2 regions of the Rouxiella chamberiensis genome follow, and region 1 is predicted to be linked to the other one. Evidence: predicted binding sites of a transcription regulator. Region 1 holds the regulator's gene; the other holds the start of a gene.

Region 1 (5,881 bases):
GTGATCGATTTCGACGACATCAGCGAAGGCATGGCGCGTTTCGAGAAAGCCGTACAGAAAGTCGTGGGCTAATCGCTTTCCCTTCTCCTGTCGAAAGGCAGGAGAAGGGATTACGCTTTCACCCGGCGAGTAAGCCAGATCCCGTGATGCGGTCTTTGCCGCCAGGCCAGAGACGAAATCGTGTTCATGGCGCTGAGATGGGAAAGCACGCGGCGCAGATGCCGCTCCATTTCGGTAACGGGCATATCGGTATGCATGTCCGGCGGCTGAAACGCCGTCGATCCGCTGCTCGTTCCGTCGGTGGTTAATCGCTGCTGACAACTCTGCAAGGCAATTTCGCAAGTCTGCAAATACTCGATGGCCAGTTTCGGCGTCAGCATGTAATGCTCGCGCGCAAGAATGGTCATGGCGTTGATATGGTCGACCAAAAACTGACTGTGCGTCACCCAAAGCCGCATATCCGTCAGATAATGCGAATTGAATCCCGGCTCCTGCATGGCCTGATTCAGCGAGGTAAATAGCTGATTATGCGCCTGATTCACTTTCATGCGGGCGTAGGCCAGCTCGGCGGGATCCGGATCTTGCTGCAATACCCGTCTAATGGCTTCCTGATCGGCCTCCAGCGCCTGATGCGCGTTGGTGCGCAGCATCCCGCTCTGCCACTGCGGCCACAGCCAGATAGTGCCGCCAAACGCCAGCGCGCAGCCAATCAGGGTATCAATCAGCCGCGGCAGCAGGAAATGCGCACCATTGAGCGCCAGAATCTGCAACGTATAGACCGCCGTCACCGTCAGGCCAATCATTCCCAACCCGTAATTTTTGCGCAGCACCGTGTAGGAGACAAGGGTAATGATCAGCATGAGCAGCAGCGTTAAATTTTGCGGAATGGCGAGCTGAAGCAGACCCGCGGCCGCGATAAGCCCTATCAGCGTGCCGAGCGCACGGTGCTGAATCCGCACCCGCGTGGCGTTGTAGCCGTTTTGGCTCACCAGCAGGGTGGTAAGCAAAATCCAGTAAGGTTTTGGCAAATTGAAGAACATGCCGAGCGTACTGCCTATCGCCAGAATAACGCCAAGCCGCGCGGCATTGCGCAGGGCCGCCGACTTGAAGGAGAGATAGCTTTTCAGCGCGGCCCAGAAGGGCAGCCGATTCTGCTCCTGCATCAAATCACGGCGATACAGCGGGCGCTGGGTGCGCAGCAGGCGGGCAATGCGACTGAAATGGTAATAGCAAAACTGACCAACGGGATTCTCGCGATAGCGCGAGGCAATCTTCTCCAGCGCCGCCAGTTCATTGGCCATCGAGAAACGCACGGAACGGCGATGATAGAGAATGTCGTCGCCAATCACCCGCAATCGCGCACCAATCACCTGCGCATTGCGGCGGATAACCGCTTCCGCGTGGCTCTCCTCCACCAGCTTTTGCACTTCGGTAGGCAGATGCAGGCTGACGGTAATGTGCTCCTGCAAATCCAGCGCCACCTGAAAACTGCGCAGCAGCCGTTTGCGATGTTGATGCTGGTTGGTGGGCAGCATATGCAGTTGCTGATAGAGCAGGGCAATCAGGTCGATCACTTTCTGCTGTCTTTTCAGTAGCGGTGGCAGCGCGGTCTCGGGATCGGTGTGCTGAGTCAGCAAGGAGTATTTAGCTTCGAAATAATCGGCGAGTTCGTTATACAACTGGCTTAGGGTTTCGCGCATCGGCTGCTCTTCGGACAGTCGGAACCACAGCCAGTTAAAGAGGCCGTACCACGCGGTGCCGACCACAAACAGCAGCGGCGCATGCCAGATAGGCACCACGCCCGCCATACTGAGGGTAAAGATGGACGCCACCAGCGCACCCGACAGCAAACGGCCATGCAGCGGGCCTATCTCGCCCGTTACGCCGATAACCAGCGACAGGCCGAGCATGATAAACGGCAGCGGAACATGCCAGTTCACCAGCATCAGCTGGAGCAGAATACTGCTGACGGCAAACAGCGAACCGCCGATAGCCAGGCGTTTGAAGAAGTGTTTGTGCGGCGTGTCGAGACCGGAAATATTGCAGCAGGCAGGAACGAGCGCAAACAGCAGCCCCATCTTCAATTCGCCGAACAGCATGGCAAAGGCGATAGGCAGGCAAAGCACCAGCGTCTGTCGCAGCGCATAATTGATTTCAGGGTGGTAAAAGAGTCGTCGCCAAAGCGTCATGTGAAGGAGAGTCTGACAAAAACGGCACAACGAAGACTCGCCGTGCCGTTTTTAAAGCGATTAACGCGTGCCGTAAACGACAATCGTTTTACCGTGTGCCGAGATCAGGCTCTGATCTTCGAGCATTTTGAGAATTCGCCCTACCGTCTCGCGTGAGCAACCGACGATTTGACCGATTTCCTGACGGGTGATCTTTATCTGCATCCCATCGGGATGCGTCATGGCATCGGGCTGTTTGGCGAGATTCAGCAGAGTCTGGGCAATACGACCGGTTACATCAAGGAAAGCAAGGTTACCCACTTTCTCGGACGTAATTTGCAGTCGGCTTGCCATCTGTGCGGAAAGACGCATCAGAATGTCGGGGTTGACCTGGATAAGCTGACGGAATTTCTTGTAGGAAATTTCGGCCACTTCACAGGCAGTTTTCGCTCTAACCCATGCACTGCGTTCCTGACCTTCTTCGAAGAGTCCCAGCTCGCCGATGAAGTCACCCTGATTCAGGTAGGAAAGTATCATCTCTTTACCTTCTTCATCCTTGATAAGCACGGCAACCGAGCCTTTCACGATGTAGTAAAGCGTTTCAGCCTTTTCACCTTGGTGAATCAGCGTACTTTTGGATGGATACTTGTGTATATGACAATGAGACAGGAACCATTCGAGAGTAGGGTCTGTTTGTGGCTTGCCGAGAACCATTAGTTATTATCCTCTTTTTATCGCTGCCCAAAATCGCAGGGTTCTAAGACCCTGTTCGGCGATTTTTACTTCGCGCTCTTTTAGCATATGAACTGACCAGCAATGCTGCAAGCGGCAGGTAGAGTGATTTAAGCGGTAATTTGCCCTTATCACCAAGGTTATCCTGTTAACACCCAAAAAACCTGACCGCAACTTGTTGGAAAGTTTCTTTCGGCTTTGTTTGTAGCACAGGTTTGCAGACGTGTCTTGTGTTGTCTCGCTTCAGCATGATGCGGATCGAGTTACATTGCCAGTTTCAGGGGTAAAGGGTAGTCTGTTTTGAAAAATGACGAGTGGAGAGATTCAAATGCAAGCACGGGTAAAGTGGGTTGAAGGGTTAACGTTTCTCGGCGAATCAGCCTCTGGCCATCAGATTCTGATGGATGGCAATGCCGGGGACAAATCACCCAGCCCGATGGAAATGTTGCTGATGTCGGCCGGAGGATGCAGCGCCATCGACGTGGTTTCAATCCTGCAAAAAGGGCGTAACGAGATTGTCGGCTGTGAAGTGAAACTGACTTCCGAACGCCGCGAAGAGGCCCCGCGCCTGTTTACCACCATTAACCTGCATTTCATCGTGACCGGTAAAGATCTGACCGACAAAGTCGTTGAGCGCGCGGTAAGCCTGTCTGCCGAGAAATACTGTTCGGTGTCCCTGATGCTCGGGAAAGCGGCAACTATCACTCACAGCTTTGAAGTGATTGATTCGCAAGAATAAGCCATAACATTGCGACCACGGGTCGCGCCATCAATCGCCGACTGCCGCCGGGCCAATACCGGGTGGCAGCCGGTGCCTACTCTATTTTCTTGCCTTCCATGAGACGCTGCACCAGCGGCCCCATAATCAACTCCATTGCCAGTCCCATCTTGCCGCCAGGCACCACCAACGTATTGATATGCGAGATAAACGAGCCTTGCAGCATTGCCAGGAGATAGGGGAAATCAATTTGATCCAGCCCCTGAAAGTGAATTACCACAAAGCTTTCATCCAGCGAAGGAATGGCCTTGGCGGCAAAAGGGTTGGAGGTGTCGATGGTCGGAACGCGCTGGAAGTTGATGTGCGTGCGGGAGAACTGCGGCGTGATGTAATTGATGTAGTCATCCATCGATCTCACTACGGAATCCATCACGGCTTCACGCGAATGACCGCGTTCGCCGGTGTCGCGCACCAGTTTCTGAATCCACTCGAGGTTGACGATAGGCACCACGCCGACCAGCAGATCGACGTGTTTGGCGACATCGACCTGATTGGTGACCACCCCGCCGTGCAACCCTTCGTAGAACAGGATATCGGTCGGCTCGGGCAGCGCCTGCCACGGGGTAAAGGTTCCGGGCACCTGATTGTAAGGGACGGCTTCGTCATAAGTATGCAGGTACTTGCGTGAGCGGCCGGAGCCGGTTCTGCCGTACTCGATAAAACTCTGCTCCAGCAGGGTGAAGTCGTTGGCCTCGGGACCAAAATAGCTGATATGTCGCCCTAAATCTCGCGCCTTGCGGATAGCCGCGTCCATTTCCGGACGCGTAAAGTGGTGAAAGCTATCGCCTTCAAGCTGGGCGGCGTGCAGGCCCTGCTGCTGGAAAATCTTGCGAAAGGCCAGACTGGTGGTCGTCGTTCCTGCGCCGCTTGATCCGGTGACGGCGATAACGGGATGTTTAGCTGACATGGGCGTCTGACTCCTGCGGTTCGCGCATAATTACGCTTATTGTTACCATATCTATGCGCTGAATTACAGGACAACCGGGTGGCGGAGTCGAAGACATTTTGCACTAGGGATAATCGTTTTCCCGCTCTTCGTCGCCCGCACGGAACTGACCCCGCGGCATGATATTGAGCGTTTCGTGCAACTCGGACCACACCAGCACTACGTCGCCGCTTTTGAGCTGACGGCGAACGTCTTCGACCTTTTGCGCCAGTGAGCGCTCCTGTTCGCCGTAGTCCGTGCCTTCGCGCAGTACAAAGGCTTCAATCACGCTGTCGAGCGTTTCGGTAGGCAGTTCTTTCCAGGGAATGATCATGTTATTTATCTTTTTTCATCAGTTATTTAGCCAGAAGGCGCGGGGCCAGCCAGTCGGGAATGCGTGTTTCGAGCCACATCTGCGGACGCCGCCAGCTGCCGGTTACGAAGCCGACATGACCGCCATGTTCGGTCAGCTGATATTCAATCTCGGGCGGCAGATCCCGTGCATCCGGGATAACCGCGTCGGTCATGAAGGGATCGTCTTTGGCATGCAGAATAAGGAGCGGCACCTTGACCTTCGAAAGCCGCGGCAAACCGCTACAGCGACGATAATAGTCTAGCGCGTTTTCAAAGCCGTGAGCTTTGGAGGTGATGGCATCGTCAAACTCGCGAAGACGGCGCATCGCCTTGAGCTGTGCCAGCGTCACGGGCAGCGTATCGGGATATTTCAACAGCTTGCGCCGCGCGTTGCCTTTCAGCTGGTCCAGCAGATAGCGCTGATAAATGCGCGACGAACCCTGTTCGAGGCGATAGGCGCAGGGTTCGAGCATCAGCGGCGCAGAGACTATCACCGCCGCCTGCAAGGCACAGTTTTCACCTTCTTCGCCAAGATAGCAGGCCAGCATATTGCCGCCCAGCGAAAAGCCGACGGCGGCGGTCGGCGCTTCCCCGTGGGTGCGGCGCAGCCAGTTCAGGAAAAAGCGCGCATCGTCGGTTTCGCCCGAATGATAAATCCGCCGCAGCCGATTGGGTTCGCCGCTGCAACCACGAAAATGCATGACCACGCCGAGTCCGCCCTTTTCCCGCCAGGCTTGCAGCAGGCCGTGGGCATAAGGACTGGAAAAGCCGCCTTCGAGTCCGTGGAACAGCACCATGCGCGGCTTGTGGCGCGCAGATTGCGGATCTTCGCTCCAGGCCAAATCGACAAAATCGCCGTCGGGCAGATCCAGCCGTTGCCAGACCGGCTTTAGCTTTACGTGCCGTCGGACCAGACGCGGCAGC
Region 2 (5,881 bases), 220 kb from region 1:
AAAGTCAAGACGCTCACCTATAAAAGAGAAAGCACCTTTCAGGCTTTATCGCTGATTGTTAATGCGCTTTTCCTGTTTATTTTCACGGCGCTTTACAGTCGCGGTTTCAAGGAAGGCATTCTCGATGATGCGGTCATGCAGGTCGATAATTTCCCGGCGTCGAAAATCTATTTCACCACGATGGCGGTGTCACTGGTCTGTCTGCTGGGCTGGCGTAAAATCTGGCGCGCGGCTTAACGTTTTACCGGCGAAAGGCGGGAAGGTTGCTGATTGCTGATGTGGGCAATCAGCCCGGTGACGGAAAGCACCATGGTGGAACGGACAATCTGCTGATAACGCTGCCGCTGCATGGCAATCATTGCGTCATCCGCCTCGCCCGGCTTCAGGAAAGTGGGCGCAGGCGGCAGCAATGCCACGCAGTGCAGTTCGCCGAAAGGCCCGAGGATTTCGTCATCGGTGAAGCGATACTCGCTGGCATCGTGGTTCAACTCCTCCCGCAGGGCCATCAGCAGCTCGGCGTCTTCGTATTCATTGCGGCTGATGACGCCCAGCGCATAAATCAATTTTAAACGAACGGATAAATCCCCCAGCGGCCCGTTACCGGTCAGCAGAGGCTCCACGGCGTATTTCACCGCGTAATCATCTTTACGAAAGACCTCAATCACTAGAATATCCAGCGCTTCGGCCAAAAGTTCGACGGCCGTTATCAGAAAGCTGCGCACGGTTTTACCCGCATTCAGCTTTTCCAATACCCGATTCTCGAACGCCTGTGCTTTTTCCATGGTCGCTATTCACGATGTTAAGTGAGTCTTTCAACGCCCACGGCGTCATCCCTGATAGGCTCTATCATGAAAGATTGCTCTCTCTGACAGGGTTTTATTCACCTGGTGTTGGCATAATCCGTGGTCCCTGCGTTGCGGCTGCCCTGCCGCAACGCGAGTGACGGTGGAGAGGTATCCAGAATGTTATCAGTGCATTTTTTCGTAGACGTCGACCGCCTGCGCGACCACTTCTCCGTCGGCGGGCAGACCGGAAATCTGCGCCAGCGCGGCTTTCGGCCCAAGGGTATTCAGCAATTCCACCAGCTCCTGCGCCTGCGGGTCCTGCTCGCTGCGATAACGCATCGCGGCCGCAATGCCTGTGACCAGATTGTCATGAGGCAGCGCATACTCTTCGGTGCCAAGCAGCGGCTTGACGAGACGGTCGCCCGCGCTGAGTTTACGCAGCGGTTGACGCCCCACGCGCTCGACATCGTCGTGCAGATACGGGTTTTCGAAACGGGAAAGGATTTTCTGAATATAGGCCGCGTGTTTCTCTGCATCGAAACCGTAACGTTTGATAAGCACCGCGCCGCTCTCTTCCATCGCGCCCTTTACCACTTCGCGCACCTCCGGGTCGAGAATGGCATCACGAATAGTTGCATGACCGGCCTGCTGACCCAGATAGGCGGTAATGGCATGGCCGGTATTTAGCGTAAACAGTTTGCGCTCGACGAAGGCCATCAGGTTATCGGTGAGTTCCATGCCTTTGATATCCGGCAACGGGCCTTTGAACTGCGTCTGGTCGACAATCCATTCGGAGAAGGTTTCAACGGTGACTTCCAGCGGATCGGTGGTGCCTGCCGCAGCGGGCGGCACGATGCGGTCAACCGCGGAATCAACGAAACCGACGTGGGCCTCTACCCAGGCCTTTTCCTCTTCCGGCAGGGCATTGAAGACGTGCTGCTTGAACTGGCTGGTGCCGCGCACCATGTTTTCGCAGGCGATGATGTTCAAGGGACTTTCATTGCCCTGCTGATGGCGCAGGACCAGACCTTTCGCCACGTTCGGCGCGATTTTTTCCAGAATGGTCGGGCCGACGGCGGTAGTGACCAGGTCAACCTGCGCGATAAGGTTGATGGCGTCCTGACCCGCACTGTTGACGGCGCTGACATTCTTCACCGGCTCGACGGTGGCCTGGTTTCGCCCACCACGTGAACGTCATAACCTTTGCGGCTGTTAAGTGCCTCGAGCAGAACCGGGCTGACGTCGGCGAAGGTCAGTTCGACCTGTGCATCGGCAAGCAGCTTGCCGATAAAACCTCGGCCAATGTTACCGGCTCCAAAGTGTAAAGCTTTCATGATGACTCCCTAAAATGGTGACAAGAACCAGGAAGCTCTGGGCTTCGAATCAACAACCGGGTCTGCTATCCCTTGGTGGATAATGACAGACCCGGTTAGTGACGTTCTCGAATGGTGGCATTCGATAACCCGAAGATTATCGAACAATTGCCGTTAGCCGCGAATGATCTGCAACACTTCTTCCACACTGTGTGTCGTTGCCAGACGATCGATAACGCCCTCTTCGTCGAGCGCGGTGGTCAGCTTGGTTATCACGTTGATGTGCTCGTTATTACGCGCCGCAATACCGATAACCAGACGGGCAGAGTCGTCTTCGTCATCGCCCCAGCGAATGCCCGCCGGATACTGGCAGAACACGATACCGGTTTTCAGCACCCGATCTTTCGCTTCGATGGTGCCGTGCGGCACGGCAATTGACTCACCCAGATAAGTTGACGTCAGCTGCTCGCGCGCCAGCATGGCCTCGACGTATTCTGCCTGCACGTAACCGCCTTTCACCAACTGCTCACCGGCAAAGCGGATAGCCTGTTCTTTATTGGCTGCCGTCAGGTTCAGGAAGATATTTTCAGGGCTCATGCGGAACAGGTTGCTGTTGTCGGCATCTGCCACCACGCTGTCGCTCAGGGTCGTGTTGACCTTTTCCTTGTATTCGCTGGTTTTGTTCACCTCGGCCAGACGGGTTACCAGGTCGGTATACAGGCCGCTGTCGAGGAAGTTGGTCAGTGAAATATGCTGCGCGTGCGGCACCTGGCGCATGGCGCGTTCGGTCAGATCACGGTGGGTAATGACCAGATCGACGTCGTCCGGCAGGTTGTTGATAGCCATGTTGGTGACGGAAATATTGCTCAGCTTGGCATCCTGCACTTTCTTGCGCAGCACGCCCGCGCCCATCGCACTCGACCCCATACCGGCGTCACAGGCAACGATGATCTTGCGCACGGTAGACAGGTCGCCCGCTACACCGGTCGCTGCCGCGCCTGCAACAGGTTTGCCGCCCTTGGACTGCGCTTTCATGTCCTGCACGCGACGGGTCGCTTCTTCCAGCTCATCGCCTTCACGCACCTTGGAGCTTTTCAGCAGGATGGAAGAAACCACGAACGACACCAGGAAGGCCGCCACGATAGCCGCGATGTTGGCGAAGTAGGTGCCTTTAGGTGTCATGGCCAGCACGGCGATGATAGACCCCGGAGAAGCCGGAGACACCAGGCCGCCGTTCAGAAGCGTCAGCGTGAACACGCCGGTCATACCGCCAAGAATAACCGCCAGCAGCAGGCGCGGGTTCATCAGCACGTAAGGGAAATAGATTTCGTGAATACCGCCAAGGAAGTGAATGATGGCCGCACCGCCCGCAGACTGCTTGGCGCTACCGCGACCAAACACCATATAGGCAATCAGCACACCCATCCCCGGACCCGGGTTGGCTTCAATCAGGAAGAAGATGGATTTACCCACTTCGTTGGCCTGCTGAATACCCAGCGGCGAGAAGATGCCGTGGTTGATGGCGTTGTTCAGGAACAGGATCTTCGCCGGTTCGACAAAGATAGAGGCCAGCGGCAACAGGTTATGGATAACCATAATGTGCACGCCTGCCGCCAGCACCTTGGACAGGGCTTCAACCAGCGGACCGATAGCCAGGAAAGAGAGGATAGCCAGCAGCATGCCGATGATACCGGCAGAGAAGTTGTTGACCAGCATCTCGAAGCCGCTTTTGATTTTACCGTCTACCCAGCGGTCGAAGTGCTTGATGCACCAGCCGCCCAGCGGACCGGCAATCATGGCGCCGAGGAACATCGGCATATCGGCACCGACGATCACGCCCATGGTTGTGATGGCACCGACCACGCCGCCGCGATCGCCACCGACCAGACGACCCCCGGTGAAACCTATCAGCAAGGGCAGCAGGTAGGTGATCATCGGGCCGACGAGTTTGGCGAGCGTGGCATTCGGGATCCAGCCAGTCGGGATGAACAGCGCGGTGATGATACCCCAGGCGATAAATGCCCCAATATTAGGCATTACCATGTTACTCAGGAAGCGGCCAAAGTTTTGAACCTTAACCTTTACGTCTGGTGAAAACATAAAACACACCCCTATTGATACGCGCTAACAATAAGAGCGCGTTATACGTGATAATTATTGGGACGGTATCAATACCCACAACTGCGGGATCCCGTCGAATTGCTGTCTGCAAGGCGAACTCTAGCACGTCGTTATGACCGCGCGTAGACAGGGCCGGACACGTGATTGCGATCACTGCTTTACCCCCTCTCCCCTCTACTTTTAGTGATATCCATCACATAAAAGTCCTGTAACTTAAGCACATTGCGCTAAAAGGCGTCAGAAAGGTGAAATAATTGTGATCAATGTCACTTTTTTGCGGGCGATCTTTATCACTAAAGCGTGATGATGATCACAAATTATTTTCGCTATGCGTCTGAAATTACGCTTGAAAAAGCATCGTTTTTTAAAGATGAAGGAATTAACCAGAATTTAACAAGTCAGCCTGAAAGAAAATTACGCTGCATTGCAGAGCCGAAGAGGCTTTCAGCACGGGCATGCCAGCGTGGCCTGCTTAGTTAGAATACCCTTAACTTAACTGAGGATTTACCCGCGTGGAGGACGAATCGTCTATAACCGAAATTCGCCGTTCTTATATAACCTATACCTAAGGACAGGTAACATGCCTATATTGATTGCCCTAGTGAATAAAAAGCAGCTAAATCATTATTATTTAGAATCTATCAATACTCTCGGATTTACATCGTAATATTTTTTTAAACTTACAGATGATATAAAGGATAAAAGGAGAAATCGGAATGATGTCTATTACGCTCGTTCTTATTATAATCAAAATCATTAACTTGGCATTAAATATCATTCTTGGAATAAAAAAGCTATTTGGCGGGCGAGGATAACTCGCGAGGAATATATCAAAACTTTATTTATTAATGTTCAACTCCACCTAATTAACCGGCATGATAATTGGCTCACATAAAAATACACCCTATACTTAAGCACAGTGAAAGATTATTCGATTCCCTGGTGTTGGCCACGTTGGCATCCCCTTATCTCGCCGAGAATAAGGGGCTTTTTTTACCGTTAATTAATTAGAAATAATTTTCTGAATACTGGATAAATATAAAGGTCGTCGTTTCTTAAATCAGGATGCGCCGGCCTGATGAATGATATCCAAGACGCGGTGCAGATCCTGGGCATCAATCTGACCCGGCGCAGAAGACTTGCCGACCATGCCAAACGCCATTGCGGAACCCGTTAACTCTCCCGACAGGCGCGATACCACGCCGGTTCCGCCCATCGCCATCGTCAGCAGCGGCTTGCGGGCGTACTTGCTGTACATTTCCCAAGTCGCGTTCATCAATGTCAGCACATCGCCCGCATCTTTCGGCGACGCGGCTATCTTGAGCACGTCCGCGCCTTTCTCCTGCTGTAAACGCAGGCGTCGAATCATCTCTTCCTGTGGCGGCGTCTTTTCGAAATCATGGCTCGACATCACAATGCCCACGCCAATCTCATGCGCATGCGCCACCAATTTGTGCACCAGCACTTCATTGCGGAACATCTCGATATCAAGCAAGTCCAGTTTGCCGTGGGTCAGAATTTCCTGATACAGCGCGCAATAATCGGCATCTGCAATGTCTTTCTTACCGCCCTCGGGCTTGGTGCGAAAAGTCACCAGCAGCGCTTTTCGCCCAACGATGTCATACACCTGACGGCTCAGACGGGCGATGGCCGACGTGTCTG

Evidence for each region. The regulator CRP, encoded in region 1, controls carbon source genes, mostly activating them, when cyclic AMP is high. The targets are predictions, from matches to a motif close to ATGTGANNNNNNTCACAT.
Region 2: the regulator CRP is predicted to act here: its motif matches at 4,474-4,491, upstream of O1V66_RS17765 (PTS mannitol transporter subunit IICBA).

The regions. Positions count from the first base shown of each region.
Region 1 is NZ_CP114058.1:4,034,884-4,040,764, forward strand. Features, by position in the region: gene argD (bifunctional acetylornithine/succinyldiaminopimelate transaminase) at 1-72, shown strand, start outside; gene O1V66_RS18750 (YccS/YhfK family putative transporter) at 111-2,189, opposite strand; gene crp (cAMP-activated global transcriptional regulator CRP) at 2,250-2,882, opposite strand; gene O1V66_RS18760 (OsmC family protein) at 3,229-3,639, shown strand; gene O1V66_RS18765 (phosphoribulokinase) at 3,716-4,585, opposite strand; gene O1V66_RS18770 (YheU family protein) at 4,689-4,937, opposite strand; gene O1V66_RS18775 (hydrolase) at 4,960-5,881, opposite strand, start outside.
Region 2 is NZ_CP114058.1:3,819,336-3,825,216, reverse strand. Features, by position in the region: gene O1V66_RS17780 (hypothetical protein) at 1-237, shown strand, start outside; gene O1V66_RS17775 (MltR family transcriptional regulator) at 234-782, opposite strand; partial or broken gene O1V66_RS17770 (mannitol-1-phosphate 5-dehydrogenase) at 969-2,119, opposite strand; gene O1V66_RS17765 (PTS mannitol transporter subunit IICBA) at 2,273-4,198, opposite strand; gene aroD (type I 3-dehydroquinate dehydratase) at 5,280-5,881, opposite strand, start outside.